DNA from 2 places in the Arthrobacter sp. StoSoilB5 genome. Region 1 is predicted to be linked to the other one. Evidence: predicted binding sites of a transcription regulator. Region 1 holds the regulator's gene; the other holds the start of a gene.
The links. The regulator Rex, encoded in region 1, represses fermentation and respiration genes when NADH is low (regulators of the CRP and FNR family bind a similar motif). The targets are predictions, from matches to a motif close to CTTGTGAANNNNTTCACAAG.
Positions count from the first base shown of each region.

Region 2: a site for Rex is predicted at 10,889-10,908, ahead of LDN75_RS15320 (glyceraldehyde-3-phosphate dehydrogenase). Genes of this name have one in related genera too.

Region 1 covers NZ_AP024646.1:4,356,502-4,371,016, forward strand. The annotation lists gene ccsB (c-type cytochrome biogenesis protein CcsB) at 1-88, opposite strand, end outside; gene LDN75_RS19695 (cytochrome c biogenesis protein ResB) at 88-1,806, opposite strand; gene LDN75_RS19700 (cytochrome c biogenesis protein CcdA) at 1,806-2,561, opposite strand; gene LDN75_RS19705 (TlpA disulfide reductase family protein) at 2,567-3,172, opposite strand; gene LDN75_RS19710 (histidine phosphatase family protein) at 3,177-3,842, opposite strand; gene LDN75_RS19715 (YceI family protein) at 4,058-4,609, shown strand; gene LDN75_RS19720 (hypothetical protein) at 4,791-5,507, shown strand; gene LDN75_RS19725 (hypothetical protein) at 5,771-6,655, shown strand; gene LDN75_RS19730 (redox-sensing transcriptional repressor Rex) at 6,698-7,405, opposite strand; gene LDN75_RS19735 (glutaredoxin family protein) at 7,488-7,742, opposite strand; gene LDN75_RS19740 (HAD-IB family hydrolase) at 7,906-8,721, shown strand; gene LDN75_RS19745 (IS256 family transposase) at 8,962-10,212, opposite strand; gene LDN75_RS19750 (DUF559 domain-containing protein) at 10,307-11,272, shown strand; gene LDN75_RS19755 (AURKAIP1/COX24 domain-containing protein) at 11,493-11,591, opposite strand; gene LDN75_RS19760 (helix-turn-helix domain-containing protein) at 11,763-11,975, opposite strand; gene LDN75_RS19765 (3-deoxy-7-phosphoheptulonate synthase) at 12,128-13,285, opposite strand; gene LDN75_RS19770 (acetylxylan esterase) at 13,505-14,512, opposite strand.
Region 2 covers NZ_AP024646.1:3,392,921-3,407,435, reverse strand. The annotation lists gene LDN75_RS15385 (NAD(P)-dependent oxidoreductase) at 1-421, shown strand, start outside; gene LDN75_RS15380 (SDR family oxidoreductase) at 441-1,211, shown strand; gene LDN75_RS15375 (L-idonate 5-dehydrogenase) at 1,211-2,260, shown strand; gene LDN75_RS15370 (FCD domain-containing protein) at 2,257-2,985, opposite strand; gene gndA (NADP-dependent phosphogluconate dehydrogenase) at 3,225-4,661, shown strand; gene LDN75_RS15360 (oxidoreductase) at 4,776-5,609, shown strand; gene epsC (serine O-acetyltransferase EpsC) at 5,615-6,199, opposite strand; gene cysK (cysteine synthase A) at 6,241-7,176, opposite strand; gene msrA (peptide-methionine (S)-S-oxide reductase MsrA) at 7,243-7,767, opposite strand; gene LDN75_RS15340 (Nif3-like dinuclear metal center hexameric protein) at 7,892-8,803, shown strand; gene LDN75_RS15335 (C4-type zinc ribbon domain-containing protein) at 8,888-9,625, shown strand; gene LDN75_RS15330 (peroxide stress protein YaaA) at 9,627-10,391, opposite strand; RNA gene rnpB (RNase P RNA component class A) at 10,449-10,840, shown strand; gene LDN75_RS15320 (glyceraldehyde-3-phosphate dehydrogenase) at 11,164-12,615, shown strand; gene LDN75_RS15315 (hypothetical protein) at 12,688-12,897, shown strand; gene LDN75_RS15310 (HNH endonuclease family protein) at 13,020-13,820, shown strand; gene LDN75_RS15305 (acyltransferase domain-containing protein) at 13,805-14,515, opposite strand, start outside.

The sequences.
Region 1 (14,515 bases):
ATGCGATAAACGCCACGGTGTACGTGCCGGCGGCCAGCAGCATGAACAGCTCGCTGTACTGGCCCAGGGTTTCGTTGATGACGGGCATTACTGGTCCTTCGAGGTTGGGGAAGAGACTGTGGGGGTTGTTGCTGGGTCACCGGAGCCAGAGGGGAGCTGCCATTCCCTGGCAAAGAGTTCGTGGAGGGCTGCTGCTTCGCCGGCCAGCCGGTGGTCTTCGCCTCGGGCGAGCAGGCCGTATTCCACCATGGTGCGGCCGTCCTCATGGGTTCCAGTGCGGACCCAGACGCGGCGGCGGTTGACGTAAAGGGACGTGACCAAACCTGCGACGGCCAGCAACCCGAAGATCAACGCATACAGCTGGCCCGGGTTGTGGTGGACGTCCACGCCAATGTACTTCTTGACTCCGTCGAAGCTGATGCTGCCCCTGCCGTCCGGCAGTGTTTTCGTCATGCCTGGGGCAAGCGTGATTCCGCCGGCTTCGAGTTTCCGGCCGTTGAGCTGGGTGAGGTTCCTGACGTCCAGCTCGAAGACGTTCTGGGGCACGCCCTTGTCCAAGCCGAGATCGCCGTAATAGGAATCAAGGCTCAACTGTGGGTTGATGAGTTCTGGATCGCCGCTGAACGAAATGCCGTTCTCGGATTTGAAGGCCGTGGGCAGGAAGAAGCCTTGGAAAGCAAGCTGGTCCGGCTTGCCGTCCGGGACCTTGATGACCACGGATGAGTAGTAGTTATCGCCCTGGACCTTGGCCGTGACCGGACCCTGGAAAGCAATGTTCCCTTCACCATCGCGGACGGTCACCACGGGTGCGTAGCCGTTTCCGGTGAGGTAGAGGCTGGTGCCACCCAACGAGATGGGATCGTTGACCTTGAGAACTTCCTTCTTGGCCGGCGAATCCGGAGTTTCCTTGGTGGTGACCTCGGCGGTGTAGTCGATGGGCTGGCCAAACTTCTTCGGCGATTCGCGGTCGAACGTGGCCTCGAATTTGTCCAACTGGATGGAGTAAGGCTGCAGCGAACTGCTCTGGAAGTTGGTCCCCGGCGTGAATTGGTCGTAGCCCACCAGCGTATTGACGAACGTGTCACCTTCCACCAGGATCCGTTGGCCGCTGTACCCGAACAGGCCGCCAATCGCCACGGAAACCAGCACGCCGATCAACGAAGTATGGAAGACCAGGTTGCCGACTTCCTTCAGGAAACCGCGTTCGGCACCCAAGGACGGGAGGTCGCCGTCGACGTCCCTGACCTCCACGCGGTAGCCGCGCTTCTTGAGCAGTCCAGCGGCGTCGTTGATGGCCTTCGACGCCGGGATCCCGGCGTCGGCGGGCAGCGCCAAGGTGCCGTACTCCGGCAGGCGCGAAAGGCGCTTGGGAGTGCGCGGCGGCTGTGACTTCATCGCTTTGTAATGCGCGATGGCGCGGGGGGTGACGCAGCCGATCAAGGAGATAAACAGCAGAATGTAGATGGCGGAGAACCACGCCGAGGAGTAGACGTCGTAGAGCTGCAATGCGTCGAGCACCTGGCCATAGGACGGGTTGTCCTTGATGTACTGGGTGACAACTGCCGGATTGGCCGCGCGCTGCGGGAACAGGGACCCGGGTACGGCACCAACAGCCAACAGGAGCAGCAGGAACAACGCCGTGCGCATGCTCGTCAGCTGGGTCCAAGCCCACCGAAGCATGCCCAGGATGCCCAAGGAGGGCAGCGCGGCCTCGGCCTTGGCCTGCTGGAGCTTTCCTTGCGCTGCGTTGGTGTTCGTGCTTTCAGCGGCTGGTGACTTCTTCTTGGCTTTCACGGACTCGCTCATCAGATTGGCAACTTCACATCGGTTTGGAACCAGTACTGCAACTCAGTCACCCAGGTTCCCCACACGCCGGTGGCCATCAGGATGCCGAGCAAAATCAGGATGCCTCCGCCTATCCGCTGGATCGCCAGGCGGTGCGTGCGGAAGAAGGACATGACGCCCATTCCCCGCCGGACGGCAAGGGCAATCAGGAGGAACGGAATACCCAGGCCAAGGCTGTAGACGAAGGCCAAAAGCGCACCCTTGGCCGCCGAGGATCCGCCGGACAGGCTCAGCAACTGTACCGCGGAGTATGTGGGGCCGATGCACGGGGCCCAGCCCAGCCCGAACGTCAGTCCAAGAAGCGGCGCACCCCACAGCCCGGCGGGCGGCTTGGCATGGATCTTGGCGTCCCGCTGTAACCAACCAAAGCCACCCATAAAGACGATGCCCATGAGGATTACCAGAATGCCCAGCAGTTGGGTGATCCAAGCATTCTGCGGACCTGTCAGGAGGGTCCCGAGTTGGCCGAACGCACCACCCAGGAGGACGAAGATCACCGAGAAGCCCAGGACGAACAGCCCAATACCGGCCAGCATGCGGCCCCGCCGCTGCTTCTGGAGGTCGACGCCGGTCAGGCCGGTCACGTACCCAAGGTAACCGGGGACGAGCGGCAGCACGCACGGCGAAAGGAACGAGACGAGTCCGGCCAGCAGCGCAACCGGCACGGCAAGCAGCAATGATCCATTCAGGATCGTCTCGGCGAAAGGACTGTTCATCGGTACTACTCAGCTACTGCGGAGGTAATGAGGGCCTTCAAAGTGCTCTTCTCAATTTCGCCGAGGACACGGGAGGCAACCTTGCCGTCCTTGTCCAGGACCAATGTGGTGGGCACTGCACCCGGAGGCACAATTCCGGACACGGACAGCAGAACGGCCCCGTCTTTGTCGTTGAAGCTCGGGTAGGTGAGGTTGAAGGTCTTGTCGAAGGCATCCGCGGTGGCTTTCTCATCACGGAGGTTAACTCCGAAGAATTGAACGCCTTGATCCTTGAAGTCCTGGTGCAGGGCTTCAAGCTGGGGAGCTTCGACGCGGCAGGGGGCACAGGCCGCGAACCAAAAGTTCAAGACGGTGACCTTGCCCTTGAGGTCTTCGGGGTTGACGGTGGTCCCATTAAAGAGTGTGCCCTTGAGCGCCACGGGGGCAGCACGGTCCGCTTTGGCGAACTCGGTGACGGACCCGTCCCCGGCCACATAGTTCTTGTTGTCGCCTTTGCGGGCTTGCTCGGCGAGGGAATCCTTCTGGGCGCAGGCCGACAGGCCCATGGTAAGTCCCGCCAACAGGACGCCACCGGCGGTGAGCACGCCACGGCGTGAAAGGTTGTTATCCATCTGCCTAAGCCCCCGGAGTGCTGGCGGCACCGGGAAGGAGCACGGCAGCCGGCTCGCTGTACTCCACCCGCACAATTTTGCCGTCGTCGTCGAGGACCAGGGATGTCAAGGAGGTCAAGGTGCACTCGCGCTTGCGCGGATCGTGCGCCAGCCGGCGTCCCTCGGCGGACAGGCGGGTGGCCCAGATGGGCAGTTGGTGGCTGACGAGGATGGCCTCAGCGCCGTCACCACCCAGTTCGATCGCCTTGATCCGGGCGTCTTCGACGGCAGCCAGGACCCGCGCGGCTTGCTCTGTGTAAGCTTCGCCCCACGACGGACGCATGGGGTTCCGGAAATAGAACCAGTGCTTGGGCTTCAAAAATTCGCTACGCGTGGGGTGGAGTCCTTCGAAGTGGTTCTCCGCTTCGATGATCCTCGGGTCCGTATGGATGTCGAGATGGAGTGCCGCGGCAGTTGGCATCGCCGTTTCCTGGGCGCGCGTGAGCGGCGAGGCGACCAAGTGGACAATCTTGGCACCCTCGCTGGCGCGGACGGCGAAGTGCTCGGCCAGCATGCGGGCCATCTCCCGGCCCCGCTCGGAGAGATGGAATTCAGGCAGCCGGCCGTACAGGACGCCATCGGGATTATGGACCTCGCCATGGCGAAGCAGATGGACAGTTGCTTGGGGCATGTTTACCAGTTTCTCAAAGAAGCGGAGCGATCCGAAATCTTCTACCGCTAGTAGAACTCAAAGTTTTCTCGAAATGTTCCGCAGAGTTGGAATAAAAGATGCATATGCATGTTTATACTAGACACGAAGCTCGGTTGACGCTTCAAGTAAACGCATCAACGAATCGACCGGGCAAGCCAGCGGTACCTTCCACTACATACAGGAGCAATATCATGATGACCCTTCCCGCCAACGTCACCACCGGCATCTGGACCCTCGACGCCTCCCACAGCGAGATCGGCTTCACCGTCCGCCACGCAGGTATCAGCAAGGTCCGCGGCGTCTTCAAGGATGCCGAAGCCACCCTCGAAGTCGGCGAGACGCTCACGGACTCCAAAGTCAACGCAACCATCCGGACCGCGAGCTTTGACTCCGGCGACGTCAACCGCGATGGCCACGTCAAGGGCGAGGACTTCTTCGACGTGGAGAAGTACCCGGAGATCACGTTCGTCTCCCGCCACGTCAAGTCCAACGGCGACGGCTTCGATCTTGTGGGCGATCTCACCATCAAGGGAGTGACCAAGGAAGTTTCCATCGAAACCGAGTTCAACGGCGTCGCAGTGGATCCCTTCGGCAACACCCGTGCAGGCGTCTCCGGCGAAACCACCATCAGCCGCAAGGACTTCGGCCTCACCTGGAACGCAGTTCTGGAAGCCGGTGGCGTCCTGGTCAGCGACAAGGTTGTCATCAACCTCGAACTCGCTTTCATCGCACCGGCAGCTGCCTAACTCCAAGGCAGTTAATACCGCGGTCCCGAGCAAACGGCGCCCCACCACAGTTCCACTGTGGGGGCGCCGTTTCGCATACTCAGAAGTCACCCTGCGATTATTCGGCAAACACCCTGTAGTTCGCTGCGAAGTAGCTCCGAATTTCCTATGCATCCTTCAACCTGCGGTCTAAAGTGATGCCATGAGTAACCCAGATGAAGCACCAGAGCCTCAGCAGCCCGGCGCTCAGCCTCAGCAGCCCGGCAACGTTCCTCCTGCGGGTTACCAACCGCCGCAGGGCTACCAACCACCCCAGGGCTACCAGCCGCCGTCGCAACCCGGCCAATATTCGCAGCCCGGCCAGTATTCGCAACCTGGACCAGGTCAGCAAGGCCAGCCGACGCAACCCGGGCAACCGGGTGGTTTCCGATTCGAAATGCCCACCGACGGGCCCCGCAACTTCAATGACGTCCTACCGCAAGGTGGTTTCTCGGGTCTCTTCAAGACCATGGGCCTGCCCACCGAACTCAAAGTGTCCTACTTTATTTGGGTCATCTCGGGGCTCCTTGGGCTCCTCTTTGGCCTCATTGGGCTCTTCGCCATCATCGCGGCGTTCGCTTTCATGCCGGGCGTCGCCGCACTCCTCCTGGTTCTCTTGATCATCAGCCTGGCTGTCGCGGCCGCCCAGATAGTACTCGCCATGAAAATGAAGGAAGGCAAGGAATGGGCACGGCTGGCCCTCACCATCCTTGCCGCCGTTTCGCTCTTGCTCGCTATCTTTGGCTCCATCAACGCCGGTGGACCCGGTACAGGCCTGGGTAGCAACTGGTTTGGCTTCTTCGTCAGCGCAGTGGCCGTTGTCATGATGTGGTTGCCGAACTCGCAGCTGTGGTTCAAGGCAGTAAAAGGCGCCGCCTAACCGGGCATAAGTACCGCCGTCGGCCTCGCATCGAGCACGACCCGGCAGGCGCGCAAGGCCGTGGTGGTCCGATGGACCACCACGGCCTTCATCATGAAGGCGTACGCCATCGTGATGATTTCATCGGAAGCAGGAAATTCCTGCGTGTGATCATCCGCAGCACCAGACCGCGGAGGTACGGTGGAAGCAGAACCAGGCTGGGGGCAGGGTCTTTTTGCTGATCCCGGCAGCCGTACCAGCAGTCGAACAAGCAAAGGAATGCCATGAGCAACCCTCCATACCCGCCCTCCAACCCGGCGGACGCCAACAAGGGCGACGCCAACTCGGGCGATGCCAACAAGGCCAACACCGGTGACGCCAACAAGCCTGAACAGCCCGGCCAGCCTTCAGCTCCCCAGTACGGCCAGCAGGCACCCCAATATGGTCAGCAGAGTCCCCAGTACGGCCAGCAGGCACCGCAATATGGCCAGCAGCCGAGCGCTCCGCAGTACGGCCAGCAATCCCCGGCGGCACCCCAATATGGTCAGCCCTCGGCACCCCAATACGGTCAGCAGAGTCCCCAGTACGGCCAGCAGGCACCGCAATATGGGCAGCCTTCTCCCTACGGTCAGCAGGCTCCGCAGTACGGCCAGGACACCAACTGGCCCAGCCAGCAGCCCGGACCCGCGACGGTGCCGCAGTTGGTCAACATCTCCTTCTGGATGATCATCGCAGCGGGAATCCTGTCCGCCATCAGCTCGCTGATCCTGGCCACCACGGGCTCAGATGCCTTCATCAACTCGATGATCCAGCAGGCTGCGCAGCAGGGCACTGAATTCCCCGAGGGCTCCCTGGAGGGCATGCGCGGCGGCATTGTTGTTGCCGCAGTCATCGGCGCCATCGTGTCCTTGGGCCTCTACGCACTGGTTGCGTTCCCGGTCCGCAAGGGCAAGAACTGGGCCAGGATCCTCGGGACCGTCTTCGCCGCTATCTCGGTTCTGGGCCTCGCCGGATTGTTCCAGTTCGGCGCCACGTACGGCATCCTGCAGCTCTTGGTGATCCTGCTGGGAGTTGCCGCGATCGTCCTGCTGTACCTGCCGGCGTCGGCTCCGTACTTCCGCAAGCCGCAGCCGTTCGGTAACCCTTACCAGAACCCTTACGGCCGCTAAACCGCGGAAGTTCGTTCCACAGCGGGCGCGGACCCGGAAAGGCTAGACAGCCTGACCCGGTGTCTGCGCCCGTTGTGCGTGGTAGGCAAGGATCTGCAGCTCGGTAGCCATGTCCACCTTCCGAAGGTTGACGTGCGGGGGAACCTGCAGGAGAACCGGAGCAAAGCTCAGGATGCTCCGGATTCCCGCCGCGATGACGCGATCGCAGACTTCCTGTGCCACGGTGGCCGGCAAAGCCAGCACCACCATGTTGGTGTGGGTGCGTTCCAGGACGCGTTCCAGTTCGGCCGAATCGCTGACCCGCAACCAACCGACCTCGTTTCCGATCACCATGGGGTCCGCATCGAAGATAGCTACGACGTCGAATCCCCGGGACTCGAAGCCGCCATACCGTGCCAAGGCTTTGCCGAGGTTACCGGCACCGACGATCGCGACCTTCCAGTCGTGCGTCAGGCCAAGTGCGGCTGCGATGTGCCTGCTCAAGTACTGGACTTCATAGCCCACACCGCGGGTCCCGTACGAGCCCACGTAGGAGAGGTCCTTGCGGAGCGTGGAGGAGCTAACGCCTGAAGCCTCGGCCAACGCGTCTGATGAGACACGTTCCACGCCTTCAGCCAGGAGGGAGTTGAGCGCGCGCAAATAGAGAGTCATCCGGGCCACGGCCGCGGGCGGGATCTGCTTGGCGGCAGGTTCGTTTTCCCCGCTTGTTGCCCCCGGGGACGGTTCCAGCGCAGTCACGGTTTTCTCCATTGCGTCGCTTGTTGTTCCACTCTATGGCCCTTGGCCGGACTCAACAAAAGCCGGTACTTACGGGTTGCAGCGTCCGTAGTCTTCAGCCTTCGATGACTCTTTTCAAAGTACGGGTCAAGCGCTGCTCGTCGATCTTCCAAAAGTCGCGCTGGACTCCATCGACCAACACCACGGGAATTTCCTCCGCGTACCGCTCCTGCAGTTCCGCGTCATCATCGATCCCCCGCTCTGTCCATTGGATGCCCAGTGCCGAGGTAACGCGTTCGACGGCGGCACGCGCCTCCGTGCAGAGGTGGCAGTCAGCTTTGGTGAGGAGAACGACGTCGGGAATAGCCATGACACAACGGTAACCGCCCCGATCCTCTCTCACATCCCACCCCCAAACCCCCGATCCTCTCTCACATCCCACCCCCAAACCCCCGATCCTCTCTCACATCCACACGGCAGCCCTCGTCGTGCGCCCTCAACGCGGGGGCCTGGCGATTGACTAGACTCAAGGCATGCCCGACGAGAAGAACGCCGCTGTGGTCGCCGACGCCAAGGTGCCACAGCACACCGGCGAAGCCGCTTTCTTCGACGTCGATAACACCCTGATGAAGGGCGCCAGCCTCTTCCATGTGGCTCGCAAGATGTACGAACGCAGGGCCTTTACGCTGTCCCAGGCGGCTGGCTTCGCGTGGAAGCAGTTCAAGTTTGTGATGCGGGGCGAGAACATGGACGACGTCCATGCCGTGCGCGATTCGGCCCTGACCTTGGCTGCCGGGATAACCGTGGAGGACATCAAAGCCCTCGGCGAAGAAGTTTATGACGAAATGATCGAGTCACGGATCTGGCCCGGAACCAAGGCGCTCGCGGAGCAACACCTTCGTGTCGGCCGGCGTGTATGGCTAGTGACAGCCACACCCATTGAGGTTGCCACAGTCATCTCCACAAGGCTCGGCCTGACGGGCGCGCTGGGGACCGTGGGCGAGGTCCATGACGGAATGTATACCGGCAAGCTGGTGGGTGACATCCTCCACGGGCCGGCCAAGGCCATCGCGGTCCAACTCATTGCTGACCAAGAAGGTTTGGACCTGGAACACTGCTGGGCTTACAGCGATTCCGCCAATGACATCCCGCTGCTCACTATGGTGGGTCACCCCGTGGTGATCAACCCCGACTCCAAGCTGCGCCGGCATGCTCGCGACAACAACTGGCCGGTCTACGATTTCCGGTCCGGTCGCCGTGCAGCGACCCTTGGGCTCAAGGCTGCAACCGTCGGCGGCGCCGTCTACGGACTCTGGCGTGGATTCTCAAAGTTCCGCGGGCCCCGCTAACCGTTCCTCTCTCACATCCCAACGCGTTTCCACCGTTCCTCTCTCACATCCCAGCGCGTTTCCACCGTTCCTCTCTCACATCCCAGCGCGTTTCCACCGTTCCTCTCTCACATCCCAACGCGTTTCCACCGTTCCTCTCTCACATGCTCCAATAGCACTGGCCTGCCTGTGGATAACTTCTGCACGCTTTGCGGCTTCCAAGGGGAGTGTCCGTTTAACGGTGGATTCGGGTGTTGGTGTTTATGTGATTCTGCCTTCGAACGTGATGGCGAAGGCATTCAGTGCCGGTTTCCATCGTGCTATCCATCGTGCTCTGCTCCGGCCGGTGGGGTCCAGTGCCCGGGTGGCCAGGTAGAGGCATTTTAAGGCGGCGGGGATGGTGGGGAAATGTCCGCGTGCTCTGACTGCCCGCCGGTATCGTGCGTTCAGGGATTCGATGGCGTTTGTGCTGCAGATGACCTTACGGATCTCCACGTCGTAGTCCAGGAACGGGATGAACTCGCTCCAGGCGTTCTCCCACAGCCGGATGATGGCCGGATACTGCTTGCCCCATTTACCGGCGAACTCTCCGAGGCGTTCTTTGGCCGCGGTCTCGGACGGTGCGGTGTATATCGGGCGGAGGTCCCGGGCCATTTCGGTCCAGCACTTCCTTGAGGCGTAACGGAAGGTGTTCCGGACCAGATGCACGATGCAGGTCTGGACTACAGCCTGGGGCCAGACGGTATTGATCGCATCCGGCAGGCCTTTGAGCCCGTCGCAAACGGTGATGCACACGTCCTCCACGCCCCGGTTCTTGATCTCGGTCAGCACCGCGAGCCAGAACTTCGCCCCTTCACCGCCGTCGCCGGCCCACAACCCAAGGACGTCACGTTCACCATTGACGGTGACACCAATGGCCACGTAGATGGGCCGGTTGGTGACTTGCCCGTCGCGGACTTTGACGTGGATAGCGTCAATGAACATCGCCGGGAACACCCTGTCCAGAGGACGGTTCTGCCATTCGGTCATTTCTCCAACGACCTTCTCGGTGATCCTGGAGATGGTGTCCTTGGAAACCCTTGCGCCGAACACGTCAGCGAAGTGGGCCGCGATTTCCCCGGTCGTGAGTCCTTTAGCGCTCAATGACAGGATGATCTCGTCCACACCGGTCAAACGGCGTTGTCGCTTCTTCACCGTCTGGGGATCAAACGTGGAACCGGTATCCCGGGGCACGTCGATCTCCACCGGCCCGATCTCCGTCAGCACTGTCTTCGAACGGGTGCCGTTGCGTGAATTCCCGCTGCCCCGCCCTGCCACTTCGTGCTTGCCGTATCCCAGATGCTCATCCATTTCCGCTTCCAGGGCGGTCTCCAGGACGTTCTTGGTCAGTTTGTTCAACAGCCCTCCCGGTCCAACAAGCTCCAACCCCTGTTCCTTGGCCTGAGACAGGAGCTGCTGCGCCAACTCTTGCTGATCCACCTCGGTCGCCATGGGGCCCATGATCTCGCTCATGATCAGTCCTCCCCGCCAAGCAACGCTTGGCGTGTCAGGCCAACCCCGGATCCACCGTTGTTCCGACACTCCCCTTCCAAGAAACAATGCGGGTATGCAGAATTCGCTACTCAACCCATCCAGCCCGATCTTGGGGCCTTTCAGCTTGAACGAAGCCAAAGCAGCGGGCATCAACCCCGCAGTCATTTGGCGCAGCAGCAACATTGTTCCGGTTAGCCGGGGATTGTATCGGCCGGCTGATTGGGATTTTGACCTCTTGTCAGCTGCCCGTTCCCTCTCGTCCGCCAGCCCCGGCGCCTGGATCTCCCATACGACGGCCGCCCGGCTCCATGGATTTGTGTTGCCGGCATGGCTATCGGATTCAAATGAATTGCATTTGAGCAAACCCCGACACCTGCCATCGGTTCGCCGCAAGGGCATCATCGGGCACACTGAAAAGCACTTCGAGGGAGAAATTGAGCAGGTACAGGGCGTCTGGATGAGCACGCGAGCCAGAACATGGTTGGATTTGGCGCGGCGCCTCCCGCTTCCTGACCTCGTATGTGTGGCAGATCAGTTGATACGCGTGCCACGGCCGCATCTTGAGGGGCGCGATGCACCGTTCGCGACTGCCAAGGAGCTCCGGACCATGGTCGAGCGGCACAAGAACCGTCAGGGCGTAGTCCGTGCACGCGAGGCCCTTGACCTCATGCGCGTCGGGGCCGACTCCGCACCAGAGACTTTGCTTCGTTTAGCCATGCTTGATGCCAACCTGCCGGAACCTCAGCTCCAGGTCATGCTCCGCGAGAACGACCCCTTCTCACCCTCAGCGGACCTCGGTTTCAAGAGCCGCAGGCTCGCCATACAGTACGACGGCGGTCATCACCTTGAGGAGGAGCAAAGGCATAGCGATCGGCGCAGGGACAAGGCGTTTAGATCAGCCGGTTGGACCGTCCTTGTATTCGGAAAAGACGACCTGGCGGACAACTTCGCCAACGCCATTCGGCAGATCAAAAGGGCACTACGAACTGCTTGGATGGACCCATCCGTGGAATCCGGCTTTGTCCAAGGTGGGATGTGAGAGAGCATCAGGCCAAACGCCTCAGGACGTGAGAGAACATCAGGCCAAACACCTCAGGATGTGAGAGAACATCCGGCCAAACACCTCAGGATGTGAGAGAACAACCCACCAAACACCTCAGGACGTGAGAGAGCATCAGGCCAAACACCTCAGGACGTGAGAGAGCAAAAATGCCCGCCACCTTGGAAGGCAACGGGCATTCACGCTTGGTGAAGTATCTCTACTTCTTATTGCGGCGCTGGTGGCGAGTCTTGCGAAGCAGCTTGCGGTGCTTCTTCTTGGCCATACGCTTGCGGCGCTTCTTAATAACTGAACCCACGAAAGTTCCTTACAAACTAGATGAAGGTCCTGTCTGTTGGAACGGATCCGCGGACTAGCAGCAGACAGTACAACTGACAGATTCTTACATTGACGTAAAACGTTCCTTAACAGAGTACCGCTTCAAAGGGGCACCCTATGACCACGGTCCGCGGGACGGACCCCGGCGCCCTCAGGCGGACTCCGATTGCCCGTCCACCACAGCACCCTTGAGGTACTGGGCAACGGCCTCTTCCGGCACCCGGAAGGAACGGCCGAACCTGACGGCAGGCATTTCCCCTGAGTGGACCAGGCGATACACAGTCATTTTGGAAACACGCAAGACGTCGGCTACTTCAGCCACAGTCATGAAACGCGCATTCGAGAAGTTAGTCTCTGCGGACATTTCCCATATTCCTTTGCTCTCAGCTGGACAGGACACCCCCCAGTAGAACGGTGTGCCGATGCTGAGCCATCAAACAACCATGTGCTAGATACTCTAGAGGCTGAAGTGACCAATGTGAAAGCATTTCGGCGAAGTGGGACTTTACTCCCCAGCTACTCCCCCGTAGCCAGCCGACGTTTCCGCGCAGAGGATGCGAGCTGTTCCAGAACCGACGCAGTGACGTCCCACTCCATGCAGGCATCCGTCACGCTCTGGCCGTAGACGAGTTCCTGCTCGCCGGCCAGCTGCTTGGCCACATCCAGATTCTGCGCACCACCCACAAGGAAGCTCTCCAGCATGACACCTGCGATCGGCGAGGACTCCCCTGCCTCGAGCTGGGCACCGATCTCCAGGGCAACCTCTGCCTGGCGGTGGTGGCTCTTGCCGCTGTTGGCGTGGCTGGCGTCCACGATCAGGCGGGGGTTCAGACCCTTCGCGGCCAGCTTCGACGAGGCCGCGGCAACGTCTTCCTGCGAGTAGTTCGGTCCCTTGCGGCCTCCACGCAGGATGACGTGCGTATCCGGGTTGCCGGAGGTCGCCACGAGAGCCGCGCGGCCGTCGTCGTCGATTCCCAGGAAGGCTTGCTCAGCGGCCGAGGCGCCACAGGCGTCAATCGCCACCTGGAGGTCGCCATCGGTGCCGTTTTTGAAGCCGATGGGCATGGACAGCCCGGATGCGAGCTGGCGGTGGATCTGGCTTTCGGTGGTGCGGGCGCCGATCGCGCCCCAAGACACGAGGTCCGCCATGTATTGCGGACTGATGGGCTCGAGGAATTCAGTGGCGGTGGGCAGGCCCAGCGCAGTGACCTGCTTGAGGAAGCCGCGGGCGGCGCGGAGGCCGGCAGCGATGTCGTGGCTGCCGTCCAGGTGGGGATCGTTGATGAGACCCTTCCAGCCAACGGTGGTGCGCGGCTTCTCAAAGTAGGTCCGCATGACGATCAGCAGGTCTTCCTTGTGCTTCTCGGCCTGGCTTACCAGCCGGCGGGCGTATTCGAGGCCGGCCTTGGGGTCGTGGATTGAGCAGGGACCGACGATGACCAGCAGGCGGTCATCGACGCCGTCCATGATGGCGCGGACTTCGTCACGGCCACGTTCGACGACGGCAGCTGAGCGGGCGTCCAGCGGCAGCCCAGCGATGAGGTCCTGGGGTGCCGGAAGCGGCTCGAAGCGGCTGACGCGCAGGTTGGACGTTGCGGGCTGGGCTGCGTCTGCAACGGCACTAGGTGCTTCGGCGTCGAGCGTTTCGGGGGATTCTGCGGCGATGCTGGTCATTTCTGGGTCCTGTTCCGGATGCGGAGCGGGCCCCTTTTCAGAACCCGCCGGATATGGCGAAGGGCAGAGAATAATCTCTGCCCTGTTGGCTCTGAAGGAAAGTTGGATGCGTGTCAGTTAGACGCGGGCCCCTCCAGAGCCAACGAAAAATACGCATACCAACGCTTAGTCATAGCCACACCATAACCGCGGTTCGGCGAACCGGGCAAATCGGGTCCATCAAGATGACAGTAGTTTGCGAAGGAACTGCAACTGTTTGATCCAATGGTGCTCTTGCCCGCCCTCGTGGTTGTTGAAGCGGTAAACCTCAATATCCTTCTCCGGCGATCCCCCTGACACGCCGTAGCTGTTGAAGCTGGCAAACACTGTGGAGGGCGGGCAGATATCGTCCATCTGCGCCGCCGAGAACAGCGCCGGCACAGTCGCCGCCCGGCCGAGGTGGACTCCGTCGAAATAGTTGAGGACGGCAAGCATGGACTCGTAGCGGTCGCGATGTCGGCCCAGGAACCCCGCGATCTCGGGGTACGGGCCGCGCGGCGCGATATCGATCGCCCGAGGGAAGTCCTGCAGGAAGGGGACGTCGGGCAGGGCGGCGATGACGCCGTCGAGCCTTCCGGCAGTAAGTCCGGCAGCCGCCACTGTGATGCCGCCGCCTTGGCTGACGCCGGCAAGAACCACTTTGGAAGGGTCGACGGCGGGATGGTGCTGTGCCGCTTCTACCGCACGGAAGGCGTCCACGTAGACGCGTCGGAAGTAGTAATCGTCCTGGTGTCCGGCACCGCGGGTCATCAGCCCGGCGTAGGCCACGCCACCTGCCGAAGGGTGCGGATCCGGCGTGTCTCCGGAAACACCGCCGTAGCCCTGGCCCCGGGTGTCCATGATGAAGTGCGCGTAGCCGGCCTGCGCCCAACGGGTGTTCTGGTTGACGAGTCCACGGCCGCCGGAATAGCCGATGTATTCAACTACCACGGGAAGCTGCTGACCTGGCTGGAGATGCGACGGTACGTGCAGCCAGCCCTTGATGCGGTGCCCGCCGAAGCCCGAAAACTTGACGTCGAAGGTATCGATGATGCCCAGATAGTTCTCCACCGGCTCGAACACGGCATCCAGCGGCAGCGCCCGCGCCTCTGCAACAGTACGGTCCCAAAAGGCCTCGAAGTCTCCGGGCGGGACGGCGCTGGAAGTGTAGGCGCGGAGCTGGTCGAGGGGAAGGTCAAAGAGGGGCATGGT
Region 2 (14,515 bases), 960 kb from region 1:
CATGGGGCCGCTGGGTTCCGGCTCGCTCGCCAAAGCGTGCAACCAACTGATAGTGGGGACCACGACGGCGGCACTCGCCGAGGCAGCCGAGCTCGCTGAACGCTCGGGCATGGATGTCAGTGCCCTCTACGACGTGCTGGCCGGTGGCCTGGCCGGAAGCAAGGTCTTGGAGATCGTGGGTCCTCGACTTGCCGCCAAGGACTATGCCCCCACAGGTCCGGCAAAGTTCATGCACAAGGATCTGGCCTTTGTGGTCCAAAGTGCGGAATCGATCGGAGTTGCCGTTCCGATGGCCTCGGCAGCCATTGAACTCTATGCCGAACTGAAACGGCAAGGACTCGGTGACCAGGACCTCGCCGTTGTCCGCAAAGCCATAGCCAACATGAGCTTGGCCGCAGCTGGCTCTCCGGGCACCAACTGAGAAGGAAAGAACGCAGACTATGAGTGGACTATTCGACCTGACCGGGCGCATCGCCTTGGTTACTGGATCCAGCCGGGGGATCGGCAATGCCCTTGCCCGTGGCCTGGCAGATGCCGGCGCTACGGTGGTGCTCAACGGGATCAATCCGGAACGGCTGGCCACGGCGCACGATGCCATGGCTGCCGATTATCCCGACGGTCGGGTCTTCAGCCGGGCTTTCGACGTCACAGATGCCACCTCGGCAGCTGAAGGCGTGCAATGGATCGAGGGCACTGTGGGGCCGTTGGACATCCTGGTGAACAACGCCGGCATCCAGCACCGGGTTCCGATGCTTGACCTCGACGTCAAGGACTGGGACCGCGTGATCACCACGGACCTGACCAGCGCCTTCCTGGTGGGCCGGGAGGCCGCCCGGCACATGATCCCGCGGGGTCGGGGGAAGATCATCAACATCTGCTCGGTGCAGACCGACCTTGCCCGTCCCACGATCGCCCCGTATGTCGCCGCCAAGGGTGGGTTGCGGAACCTCACCCGCGCCATGACTGCTGAGTGGGCCGCCTCCGGCTTGCAGATCAACGGCATCGCCCCCGGCTACATCCACACTGAGATGACGCAGAACCTGGTGGATGATGAGGCGTTCAATTCCTGGATCCTGGGCAGGACCCCGGCGAATCGTTGGGGAACGGTGGCCGACCTCGCCGGACCTACGGTCTGGCTCGCGTCCCAGGCGTCCAACTTTGTTAACGGCCAGACGATCTTCGTCGATGGTGGAATGACGGTGGTGGTCTGATGGGCATCAAGCTTCCAACCTCCGGCCCTGCCGTCGTAGCCCATGGCAAGGGTGACCTGCGCATTGAGGACATCCCGTTGACCGTACCGGCGGTGGACGAATCGATCGTGGAGATTGCCTATGGCGGTATTTGCGGATCTGATCTGCACTACTGGCTCCATGGCGCAGCGGGCGAGTCCATCCTCAAGGCGCCGATGGTACTCGGCCACGAAATCGTTGGTGTGGTCATCCAGCAGGCAGCCGATGGTACCGGCCCGGCGGCTGGAACGCCCGTGGCCGTCCACCCGGCGACCCCGGCCCCGGGCGAGGTCCGCTACCCGGAGGACCGGCCCAACCTTTCCCCGGGCTGCACCTACCTGGGCAGTGCTGCCCGCTACCCGCACACCGACGGCGCGTTCAGCCGTTACGCGAACCTGCCCTCACGGATGCTCCGTGCCCTTCCCGACACCCTTGACCTGCGGACCGCGGCGTTGGTCGAACCTGCCAGCGTCGCCTGGCACGCGGTCGCCCGCACCGGGGACGTCCAAGGGAAGACCGCGCTGGTGATCGGCAGCGGACCCATCGGGGCCCTGACGGTCGCCGTCCTCAAGCGTGCCGGCGCGGCCCGGATTGTCGCCGTCGACATGCATGACAAGCCGCTGGAGATCGCCCAGGCCGTCGGCGCCGATGCCGTGCTCAAAGGTGACCAGGCCGAGGCCATCGCCGCGGTGGACGCCGACGTCGTCATTGAGTCTTCCGGGAGCCACTACGGACTGGCCTCGGCCATCAAGGGAGCCACCCGCGGCGGCACAGTGGTCATGGTGGGACTTTTGCCGTCAGGGCCGCAGCCGGTGTTCATTTCGCTGGCCATAACCCGCGAACTGGAACTGCGGGGCTCCTTCCGCTTCAACAACGAAATCGATGACGTCATTGCGGCATTGGCGGACGGATCGCTGTTTGTGGATCCGGTTGTCACGCACGAGTTTGACCTCGCACACGGACTTGAGGCATTTGAAGTGGCCAGGAACTCCGCCGAATCCGGCAAAGTCCTCCTGAACTTCCAGCGCTAGTTCTTCGCCACGGGTACGAAGACGCGGGGCTGGTCGTTCCAACTGGGCGCCAGCTCCGCGATCGTTTGGCGCATTATTTTTCCGGCCGCGTCCCTGGCCTGCTGGCCGTCGCCGGCGTCGATGGCGTGGGCGACGTCAATATGCCACTGCAGCGCCTGCTTCTGCGGGTGCTCCGGCATGAGTCCGTGCACCGTACGTCCCGTCAGGGTCTCTGTCACTTGGCCAATCAGGTTGGCAAACATTTCGTTCCCGGAGCCGGAAAGCACCAGCGCATGGAACCGGATATCAAGGTCCAGGAACCGTGGCATGTCACCGGCGTCGCCGGCCTCCTTCATGGCCAGCGAAATGTCCACAAGTTCCTGGCGGAGGCTTTCCGGAGCGTTGCCGGCTGCCAGTTCTGCAGCAACAGGCTCGACGGCGGACCGCAGCTCCGCGAGGGACCGCAACTGGGCGCCACGGCCCTCGCCAGCCAAACGCCAGCGGATGACCAGTGGATCGAAAGGATTCCAACGATGGGCGGGGAGGACACGGATTCCTACACGCTTGATCGTCTCCACCAGGCCCAGCGATTGCAGCACGCGGACGGCCTCCCGGACCACCGAGCGCGAAACGTTGAGCTCATCTTCCAAATGTTCGGCCAGCATGACGTGGCCGGTGGGAAGGGCGCCGCCCACGATCCGGGTTCCCAGATGCTCTACGGCGCGGTGGTGGAGGCTGGTTGACATAGACGTAAGCATAGTGGGGCGAAGACATTCCGCGTGCAGCCTCCGATGTCCTTGGCGCCCCGAGAGTCTGCGGAACGTTCGCGCATCATAGACTGTTTATGACGCGGCGCCGTTCCAAAACGTGGGCGCTGCTTTCCCGCTCACGGCTTAGATACGTATGGTTTATTACAGCCCCTGGTTATGAAATCGCTTCCTGCGTGTCCGCAGGACTGTTTGTACACGATCGAATTGGAGTTTTGATGTCAGCACACATCGGTGTCACCGGCCTTGCGGTGATGGGCGCCAACCTGGCCCGCAACCTTGCCCGCAACGGCTTCACCGTGGCTCTCCACAACCGCTCCGTGGAAAAGACTGACGCCCTGCTGGAAAAGCACGGCACGGATGGCGATTTCATCCGCACGGAATCGCTGCAGGAACTCGTCGACTCCCTCGAAAAGCCCCGCCGCGTCCTCATCATGGTCAAGGCCGGCGCTCCCGTCGACAACGTCATCGAGCAGCTCGAGCCGCTGCTTGAGGCCGGCGACATCATCATCGACGCCGGTAACTCGCACTACGAGGACACCCGCCGCCGCGAAGCCGCCTTGGCCAAGAAGGACCTGCACTTTGTGGGCGTTGGCGTTTCCGGTGGTGAAGAAGGCGCGCTGAATGGTCCTTCGATCATGCCCGGTGGTTCCAGGGAGTCCTACGACGCCCTTGGCCCGCTGCTGGAAAAGATTTCCGCCAAGGTGGACGGCGAGCCGTGCTGCGCCTGGATCGGTACCGACGGCGCCGGCCACTTCGTCAAGATGGTCCACAACGGCATCGAATACGCCGACATGCAGGTCATCGGTGAAGCTTTCGACCTCCTCCGTTCAGGTGCGGGCATTGAGCCGGCCGAGCAGTCCAAGATTTTCGCTGAGTGGAACAAGGGCGATCTGTCCTCCTTCCTGATCGAAATCTCCGCCGAGGTCCTGGGCCACGTTGACGCCAAGACCGGCAAGCCTTTCGTTGATGTCGTGGTGGACGCCGCAGGCCAGAAGGGCACCGGACGCTGGACCGTTATCTCCGCCCTCGAGCTTGGCTCCCCGGTCTCCGGCATCGCCGAATCCGTTTTCGCCCGCGCACTCTCTTCCCAGACCGAGCAGCGTAAGCTCGGCCAGGAACTGCTGGCAGGCGAAGAAGCTTCCGTGGAAATCCCCGAAACGTTCGTCGAGGACGTCCGCCAGGCGCTGTACGCCTCCAAGCTGGTCTCCTACGCACAGGGCCTGGACATGCTGACCTCCGCTGCCAAGGAGTACGGCTGGGACCTTAAGCTGGACGAGATCGCCTCGCTGTGGCGTGCCGGCTGCATCATCCGCGCCGAGCTGCTCAAGGACATCACCAAGGCCTACGCGGCCGAAGAGAAGCCAGCAAACCTCCTGTTCGCGCCGGCCTTCACCAAGGCCATCGCCGAAGCCCTCCCGGCCTGGCGCCGCGTTGTAGCTACCGCTGTCCAGCTGGGCATCCCGGTACCGGTCTTCTCCTCCTCGCTGGCATACTACGACGGCCTGCGTCGCAAGCGCGTTGCCGCTGCGCTGATCCAGGGCCAGCGCGACCTCTTCGGTGCGCACACCTACGGCCGCGTTGATGCCGAAGGTACGTTCCACACTCTGTGGGGCGAAGACAAGTCCGAGATCTCGGCAGTCGACACCCACTAGGTATCCACCGCAGGGCCGGTTCTTCCCCGATACGCTGGGAGGAGCCGGCCTTTGCCGTGCCGGAACGGGTACTGGGCCATCGCGGCGAGTGCCACGAGTCAAGGAGCCAGTGCCATGACCGACCGTATTGCCTTTGTCACTGGAGCGTCTACCGGCATCGGTTTCGAGACGGCGCGTGCCCTGAGGTCCCACGGATTCATTGTCTACGCCGGTGCGCGCCGAGTGGAGAAGATGCATCCTCTTCAGGCCCAGGGAATCACCGTCATGCATCTTGACGTGACGGTAGAAGAGTCCGTGGCCTCAGCTGTGGCACTTGTTGAGGCTGCACACGGACACATTGATGTACTGGTGAACAACGCAGGGTACGGCTCCTATGGCTCCCTGGAAGAGGTTCCTTTGGCCGAAGGCAGGCGCCAATTCGACGTGAACGTGATGGGTTTGGCGAGGATGACACAACTCGTCATTCCCAGGATGCGGCAAGTCGGTTCTGGTCGGATCATCAACGTCTCGTCCATCGGCGGAAAGATCTATGAGCCCCTGGGCGCTTGGTACCACGGAACAAAATTCGCGGTGGAGGGGATGAGTGATTCCTTGCGGCTCGAGTTGAAGCCGCACGGCATCGACGTCGTCCTCATTGAGCCGGCCGGCACGGACACCGAATGGGGAACCCTCGCCGGCGAAGGCCTGTTGTCTGCGTCCGGTAGGGGTCCATACAAAGAGCAGGCCAACGTCATGGCAGCCGCTCTGGCGTCAACGTCCGGACAGATTTTGTCTACACCCCCGAGGGTCGTGGCGAGGGCAATAGTTCGTGCGGCAACGGCAAAACGCCCCAGGACCCGCTACCCGGTGGGCAGGGGAGCCTGGAGCGTCCTGGCGTTGCGCAGGTTGCTTCCTGACCGCGCCTTCGACGCGGTGCTTTGGAACTCCTACAAGAGATTCACCGGGTAGCTCAGCTAGATCCGGTATTCGATGTAGTACTCGGCCGGGTCAACCGCCGGTTTGGTTTCGGATTTCGCATCGCGGTGCCGCCACGTGGCTGGAATGCCGGTGATGATCGACTCCGGGGGAGCGTTCTTCACCACTACGGCGTTTGCGCCAATTGCGCTGTCTGCGCCGATGGTGATGGGTCCCAGGACCTTGGCGCCGGCGCCGATGGTCACCCGATCCCCGATGGTGGGATGGCGCTTGACCTTGGCAAGGGACCGGCCACCCAGCGTCACACCGTGATAAATCATCACGTCCTCGCCGATTTCGGCTGTTTCGCCGATCACGACACCCATGCCATGGTCGATGAAGAAGCGCCGGCCGATGGTTGCGCCCGGATGGATTTCGATGCCCGTCAGGAACCTCGCCAACTGTGAAATCAGGCGGGCAGGGAAGCGAAGGGCCGGGTTTTGCCAGAGCTTGTGGGTCACACGGTGTGCCCAGATGGCATGGAGGCCGGAGTAGGCGAAAAAGTTCTCAAAAGAACCTCGAGCCGCCGGGTCATGTGACCGGGCGGCGTCGAGGTCTTCCTTAAGCCTTGCGAAGAAGCTCACAAAGACCTTTCTACAGGAAATGAATGCTTGCGGGCGAAGTGTTAGCCGCGGATATCGTCAAAAAGCACTGTGGAGATGTAACGCTCTCCGAAGTCCGGGACGATCACGACGATCAGCTTGCCCTTGTTCTCGGGTCGCTTGGCGACCTCCAAGGCACCCCATACCGCGGCACCGCCGGAGATGCCGGCGAGGACACCTTCCTTGGAACCGAGGGCGCGGGCCGTGGCGACGGAGTCTTCAAGGGTCGCGTCGAGAACTTCGTCGTAGACGTTGGTGTCCAGGACCTCCGGGACGAAGTTGGCGCCGAGGCCCTGGATCTTGTGCGGACCCGGGCTGCCACCATTAAGGATGGGGGAGTCCTTGGGCTCGACTGCAATGATCTGGACTTCGGGCTTGCGCTCCTTGAGGACCTGTCCCACGCCGGTCACGGTACCGCCGGTGCCGACGCCGCCAACGAAGATATCTACTTCGCCATCGGTGTCAGCCCAGATTTCCTCGGCAGTGGTGTTGCGGTGGATCTCAGGGTTGGCCGGGTTGGCGAACTGCTGCGCCCAGACGGAGTTCTCCGTGTTGGCAACAATTTCCTGGGCCTTTTCAACAGCCCCGCGCATGCCTTCGGAACCCGGCGTCAGCACGATCTCTGCACCGTAGGCGCGCAGCATGACACGGCGTTCCGTGGACATCGTCTCAGGCATTGTCAGGATGACCTTGTAACCGCGCGCAGCACCCACCAGGGCCAGCGCGATTCCCGTGTTGCCCGAGGTACCTTCCACGATGGTTCCACCCGGCTTCAGGGCACCGGACTTTTCGGCGGCGTCGATGATGGCCACGCCGATGCGGTCCTTCACGCTGTTGGCCGGGTTGTAGAACTCAAGCTTGACCGCAACAGTGGCCTCGAGGCCTTCGGTAAGCCGGTTCAAACGGACCAGCGGAGTGCGGCCGACCAGCTGGGTGACGTCGTCGTAGATCCTTGCCATGAAGATTATGCCTATCTCTGAAGAGGGAATGCTGAGGTCAGCCTAACCAGCCGCATCGACACCCTGCTAAGCAGTTAGCCATGCAGAGTAATATTTCCGGGCCTTGGCCAGCTTGGGATTGATGATGACCTGACAGTAACCCTGGTATGGGAACTTGGCGTAATAGTTCTGATGGACTTCCTCTGCCTCGTAGAACTCGGGTAGCCGGCTCACTTCCGTCACTATCGGATTGGCCCACAAGGATTGGGCGCGTTCGATTGCTTCCTCGAAGAGGATCTTTTCCTCGGTAGTGGTGTAGAACATCGACGAACGGTATTGGGTGCCTGTGTCGTAGCCCTGCCGGTTCAAGGTGGTGGGGTCGTGCAACGCGAAGAACATGTCGAGAATGACTTCCTCCGGCACCACGGTTTCATCGAATGTCACCGCAACCACCTCCGCATGACCGGTGGTTCCCGAGCAGACGTCGTAGTAATCGGGATTGCGGACATGGCCCCCTGTGTAGCCGGAGACCACGGAACTGACGCCACGGGTTTTCTGGTACACGGCATCCAGGCACCAGAAACATCCACCACCAAGTACAAAAGTTTTCATGATCTCTTCAATGGATTGGAGGGCCTGATGATTCCCGCATTACCTTACGGGACAATAACGCCACTGGGCAGGTGCGGCGGCTACCAAGACTGCCCCATCGGGCCCAGTAGGTAAGAATAAGAGTATGGAAGCAGTAGACACCGCCATTTCTGATGCGGATTCCAGCGACGACGCCGGGACAGTGGAAGCAAGCGGGGACCCGACCCTTGGCCAGGTGTTGCTTGCCGTTGAGGAACTCTGGCCAGAGTCCTTGGCTGAGGATTGGGACGAGGTGGGCCTCGTAGTGGGGCGCCCCAACGCGCCCATCACCAAGATCCTGTTTGCTGTGGATCCCACCTTGGCAGTCATAGACGAAGCCATTGAGTGGGGCGCCGGGCTCCTGATTACGCATCATCCGTTGCTGCTCAAGGGCGTGAACTCCGTCGCCGCCACTTCCGCGAAGGGCTTGGCCGTGCATCGGCTGATCGAAGCGGGCACGGGACTCCTTACCGTCCATACCAACGGTGACTCCGCCGTCGGGGGTGTATCCGACGTATTGGCGGACGCCTTTGGCCTGGAGAATGTCGTTCCTCTTACCCCTGCTGCCAATGGCTTGCCCGAGGAAGGCATTGGCAGGGTTGGTGATCTTCCTGAGCTGATGACGCTGGGTGATTTCGCTGCCCGCGTCTTCGGGATGCTTCCCGCGGTGGCCGGAGGCGTCCGCGTGGCCGGTGACAAGGACGGGCTGCTGCGGCGTGTCGCCGTCTGCGGTGGCGCGGGGGACAGCTTGTTCGATGCTGTCAGGGCCAGCAACGCAGATGTGTATGTTACAGCTGACATGCGGCACCATCCGGCGTCGGAAGCGCGTGAAGGCGCGGTCAACGGCCGGCCCTACCTCATCGACGTCTCGCACTTTGCCAGCGAATGGCTGTGGCTGCCCGTAGCCGCGGAAGCGCTTGGCAACGTACTGGCTGATCAGGGCTACGACGTCGAGATCCGTGTCAGCAGCACCAACAGCGATCCTTGGGACTTCATACTCACTCCCGGCGGGGACTAGAGTCTAGAAGACACGGACAGTCCCAACACAGGCCGTCCATCCGGTACTGATCCCCAGGCCCGGAAGTGACAAGCGGAGGTAAGCGTGGCGAAAGCAGCACCGGCAGAACAATTGAAATTGCTTGAACTGCAGGGACTGGACGCCAAGCTCAAGTCGTTGGCGGGCCGCCGGAAGGTGCTGGAAACAGATCCGCGGATAGCCGACCTGCAGGATGCACTCAGCGTTGCCAATGGTGAGCTGGGTGCGGCCAAGATGGCCGTACACGACGCCGAAGCCGAACTGCGTCGTTCGGAAGCGGACGTGGAGCAGGTCGCATCCCGCATCGAACGGGACGAAGCCAGGCTCAACAGCGGAACCGGCCTCTCCAAGGACCTCGTTGCGCTCCAAAGTGATATTGCGTCCCTTAATAAGCGCCGCTCCGACCTTGAAGATGTCGAGCTCGAAATTCTTGAGCGGCTCGACACCCTGCGGGAGCGCCAGGCCGCACAACAGGTCATTGTGGACGACATCCAGGGTTCATTCGCTAGTATCCGCGCGGAATTGGATGAAGCAATCGCAGAGATCGCAGCGGAGGAAACCACAGTCAGGGGGCAGCGGGCCGCCTTCGCGGAAGCCCTTGACGCCGGAATGTTGGCGGTTTACGAGAAGACGATCGCCAAACGGGGAGTTGGCGCCGCGCGCCTTTTCCACGGTAAGTCGGAAGGTTCAGGCATGATGCTCAGCCCCGGCGACCTCGCCGAAGTCAAGGCTGCCGCTGACGACGACATCGTCTTCTGCCCTGACTCAGGCTGCATCCTGGTCCGTTCGGCCGAGTGGAATTGATCTAGCCAGCCAGGATGATGTTGAGGGCGTGCGGCTTGCGGGGCGTCCCGGGAACAAGCTCCGCTGTCCAGACTTCTTTGGCGGCCTTTAGCAGCTGATCAGGTGCGGCAGGGGCCTTGCTGCGCCTGGTCAGCAGATGCCTGGCAAACTCACCCCGCGTGTGCTTGGCAAAGTGGCTCACCACTGTGCGCTTGCCGTTTGCCTCACTGAACACATTCACCGTGACGGTTTGCGCTGCTGGTGGAGCCCATGCTGCTGCGTATGTGCTGGAACGGCAATCCACCAGCAATTCTCTTTCAGCCCGTTGGGCGAGGGCCGCTTTGAGGTGCGGTTTCCAGAAGGAGGCGAGGCGTCCGACGTCGGGCAGTGCCGTTCCCATGGACAGCCGGTAGGCGGGCACTTGGTCGCCAAAACCGATGGCGCCCCACAGGGCCGAAACCACCAGAATGGATTCGGTAGCCTTGCGGCGCTGGGACGTCGTCATGGAGTTGTAGCCAAGCGCGTCATAAAGGACACCTGAGTAGACCTGGTGAGCGGGCGCCGCCGGCTCGGCGTGCAGCCTGGTATTACGTTCGACGTCGTCCTTCAGCGAGGCGCCAACGCCCAGCAATGCCAGAGCGTCCTCGTGCGCGCTGACGGTGCCCAACGATTCCAGGACCTTGGCGCGGTACGGGTTCAGCTCGGGAAAGCTGAGGGATTCCCAGGCCACGGCGGGACCTTTGACGGCGGGGGTCTTGCCTTCGGAAGGCGGCAGCAGAATCAGCACCCGTCGATATTACCGGGGACTGAAGCCACCTCCGACGCCGGTAGACTGTACGGCGGATGGGTTGACCAGGCGGCCGCGCGTCACGCAAGTGGCTCGAGGAACGTCCGGGCTCCGCAGAGCAGGGTGGTGGGTAACGCCCACTCGGGGTAACCCGCAGGCCAGTGCCACAGAGAACAGACCGCCTGCGCTGGCCGATGCTTGCATCGGTAGGCAGCAGGTAAGGGTGAAACGGTGGTGTAAGAGACCACCAGCTCCCTGGGTGACCGGGGAGGCTAGGTAAACCCCACCCGGAGCAAGGCCAGACAGGACACGTTTGAGGGCTGCTCGCCCGAGTGTCCGGGTAGGCCGCTGGAGGGCGTCGGCAACGGCGTTCGTAGATGGATGGCCGCTACTCCCTCGCCGGTAACGGCAGGGGATGACAGAACCCGGCGTATCGGTCAACCCATCCACACATTTGCCACTGAGGTCACGGGCATTGTGACGTTCATTGTGACTGCCATGTGAGTGATTTCACGCCCCGGGGCGCCCAACAGTGCGTCCTTCCGCCTTAGACTTGTTATGAACGTGGATGTTCTGCCGCCGGGACTGCGTTCGCAGCCGGCGGTCTTTTCTTTGCAATCGTTCAAGGCGCTGTGGGTGGACCGAAGCCCGGCCAGTGCTTGTGCCGCAGGATTACTCCGGGCGGCCGCCATCTGCATACGAGGACGTATGTGGTTGACCCAAGGAAGGTAGTTCTGTGAGCCAGACGTCAGATTCTTGTCTTGATAAGTGGATGGGCCGGGAGGCTCTCGCCGAGGCCATGATTCCGGTGATCGGCCGGTTGTACCGGGAAAACAACGTGGTCACGAGCATCCACGGCCGGAGCCTGATCAACAAGTCGACCATGAACATCCTGAAGGCCCACCGCTTTGCGCGCCGGATGAGCAACACCGAGCTTCTGCTCGAAGAAACCGCACCCCTGTTGAACGCGCTTGCTGAGCTGGATCTCGGCGCGGCTGCCATCGACATTGCCCGTCTCACCGAGAAGTTCCGCGTCGAGGGCCACGGCACCTCGTTGGACGAGTTCCTCCGGGCCGAGCTTGCGGAAATCGTTGGAAAGCGCGGCGCTGATGACCGCACCAGCACCGACGTCGTGCTGTACGGCTTTGGCCGCATCGGCCGCCTCCTGGCCCGCATCCTGATTGAAAAGGCCGGTGGCGGGCATGGCCTGCGGCTGCGTGCCATCGTTGTCCGCAAGGGCGCCGAGAACGACCTCGTCAAGCGTGCCAGCCTCCTGCGCCGCGACTCCGTGCACGGTTCCTTTGAGGGAACCATCCGCGTGGACGAGGAAGCCAATACCATCACCGCCAACGGCGTTCAGGTCCAGGTTATCTACTCGGACAACCCCGCCACCGTGGACTACACCGCCTATGGCATCAAGGATGCCTTGGTAGTTGACAACACGGGACGCTGGCGCGATGCGGAGGGCCTGTCCCAGCACCTGCAGAGCAAGGGTGTTTCGCGCGTCCTGCTGACGGCTCCGGGCAAGGGCGACCTGAAGAACATCGTCCACGGAATCAACCAGTCCGACATTTCTGATGACGACAAGATCGTCACCGCTGCCTCGTGCACAACCAACGCCATTACTCCGGTGCTGAAGGCCATCAACGACAAGTTCGGCATCATCCACGGCCATGTCGAAACGGTGCACTCGTTCACGAACGACCAAAACCTGATCGACAACTTCCACAAGGGAGACCGCCGCGGCCGTTCGGCAGCGCTGAACATGGTTATTACGGAGACCGGTGCAGCCAAGGCAGTCGCCAAGGCGCTTCCGGAACTTCAGGGCAAGCTCACAGGTAACGCCATCCGCGTACCTACCCCGGATGTATCCATGGCGATCCTGAACCTCAACCTTGCCAACGGCACCACGCGCGATGAGGTTAACGACTACCTCCGCGAAATGTCGTTGCACTCGCCGTTGCGCAAGCAGATCGACTACATCGACTCCCCGGATGTTGTCTCCACCGACTTCGTTGGTTCCCGCCGCGCAGGCATCGTCGATGGCCTGGCCACTATTTCCAACGACAAGAACCTCGTGCTCTACGTCTGGTACGACAACGAATTCGGCTACTCCTGCCAGGTGATTCGTGTCATGGAGGAAATGGCCGGCGTCAACCCGCCGTCCTTCCCCGCCCGCGACATCGTCGCTCCCATTGCAGTGCTCGAGGCGGCCAACGCCTAAGCCTGGAAGTATTCACGGGTTTCCCGGCTGAGTTACTGGTATCAGCCGGGAAACCTGACCAAAATGGGGTTCATGGAAAATGAATCGACCTTGGAACACGAGACCACGCTGGAACACGCACTGGATGTAGCACGGGCCAACCACAAACAGGCCCAGAAACTACTGGACCAGGCCATCGCAGCAAATGCTGCAGGGGACGTCACCGACGAACGCGTCCAGCAATTGCGTACGCTGCTGGAAGTGGCTGCCGAAGACCTCAAACGCGTGATGCGTGAGCAGTAAACGGGGAATGTTCCCCACCCCTGCAGTGTGACTTCTCCTACACACTGTGGATATCGGCTCTGACTGTCGGTGCCTTGTCCTACGCTCGAAGGACACGACTCACACCGACTGGACGGAGCCCCTTGAGTATCACCTGGTCTGCCTACAAACGCGCGCGCAGACGATCACGCCAATCCTGGGCAATTATGGGATTAGCGGTCGCCACCCTGGTGGCGGGACTATCCTGGTTCTTCACCACCGGCCAGTTCAATGCGGCCGAGCCATGGGTCTCGGGTCCCAGTGATGCGCCGGTATTCAATCCCGCTTGGATGAAGCCCATTAGCGGCATCGAGGCCGTTCCGGCGGAGAAGGCAAGCGCCGCGCTGGAGGACTTGCAAGTCAAGGGACGGGCATCCCAGGAAGACTATGAGCGAACCGCGTTCGGCCAGGCGTGGCTGGATGCGGATCGAAACGGATGCGATACCAGGAACGACATCCTTCGCCGGGACCTTTCGTCCGTGGAGTTCACCAGCGGATCCTCATGCAAGGTTGCCACTGGGGAGTTTCAGGAACCCTACACAGGCGCCCACGTCACCTTCCGCCGGGGCCAGGACACCAGCGCCGACGTTCAGATTGACCATATTGTGGCCCTGGCTGACGCATGGCAGAAGGGTGCCAAGCAATTAACCGTGCAGCAGCGCCAGAGGTTGGCAAATGATCCGCTGAACCTTATTGCGGCTGATGGGCCCGAGAACGTGAAGAAGGGCGCAGGCGACGCCGCCACCTGGCTGCCGCCGAATAAGAACTTCCGGTGTCACTACGTGGCACGGCAGATCTCCGTCAAGGCGGCCTACAAGCTCTGGGTCACCCAGGCGGAGAAGGACGCCATGATGCGTGTCCTCTCTTCCTGCCCGGATCAGCAAACCATTTACAGGGCCAGGTGACCGTGTCCCAGTTGCCAGGTGCCGCCGTCGTCGATTCTCTCCAGGACGATGCGCTGAAGCGATGTTTCCCGGGGTAATTGGTCCAGGTTCTCGAGCCCCCGCTTCCGGAAGGTGAAATACACCGCATCCGATGGGGCATCCGTGCATCGATCCAGGGTGAAGCGGCGGGCGAAGGAGGCGATGTTGCTGTCCGGAAGCCGCTCAACAAGGTAAGGATCCAGCATCCAGGACTCACACGTGGCCATAGTGGCTGGCTTGTCCGGGAAATATTGGGAAAAGAAAGAGCGCGCCTCTTCGAAGCTGGCGTCAACCAGCTCGGGGGAGAGGCCGCCGTCCTCCGGAATGTGGACACCAAGGACCCAACCGGATCCGTGAGGGACGCTGGCCTCTGACCCGTCCTGGTGTTTGTTGCGGATCAGATGGAACTGCAACCGGCCCAGCCTGAACAGATTCCCTGCCATGTGCAACGTTAGCCAGCTCCAGGTGTCCAGCCCGAAACGTCCATGGACGCGGCGGTTGATGCGGAGCTGAAGCCCCATGTCTGCCAAGGTGGCCGCTGACACTTTAGCGTTGATTCCCAGTTCCAGATGGTACGCGTGGACCTTGGGCGCGAATCGGAGCAGGACTTCGATCCAGCTGATCTCGTCCAGCCGACCGGGAGGAATCCGGCCTGGAGGAACGCTGTCGGCCGGAAA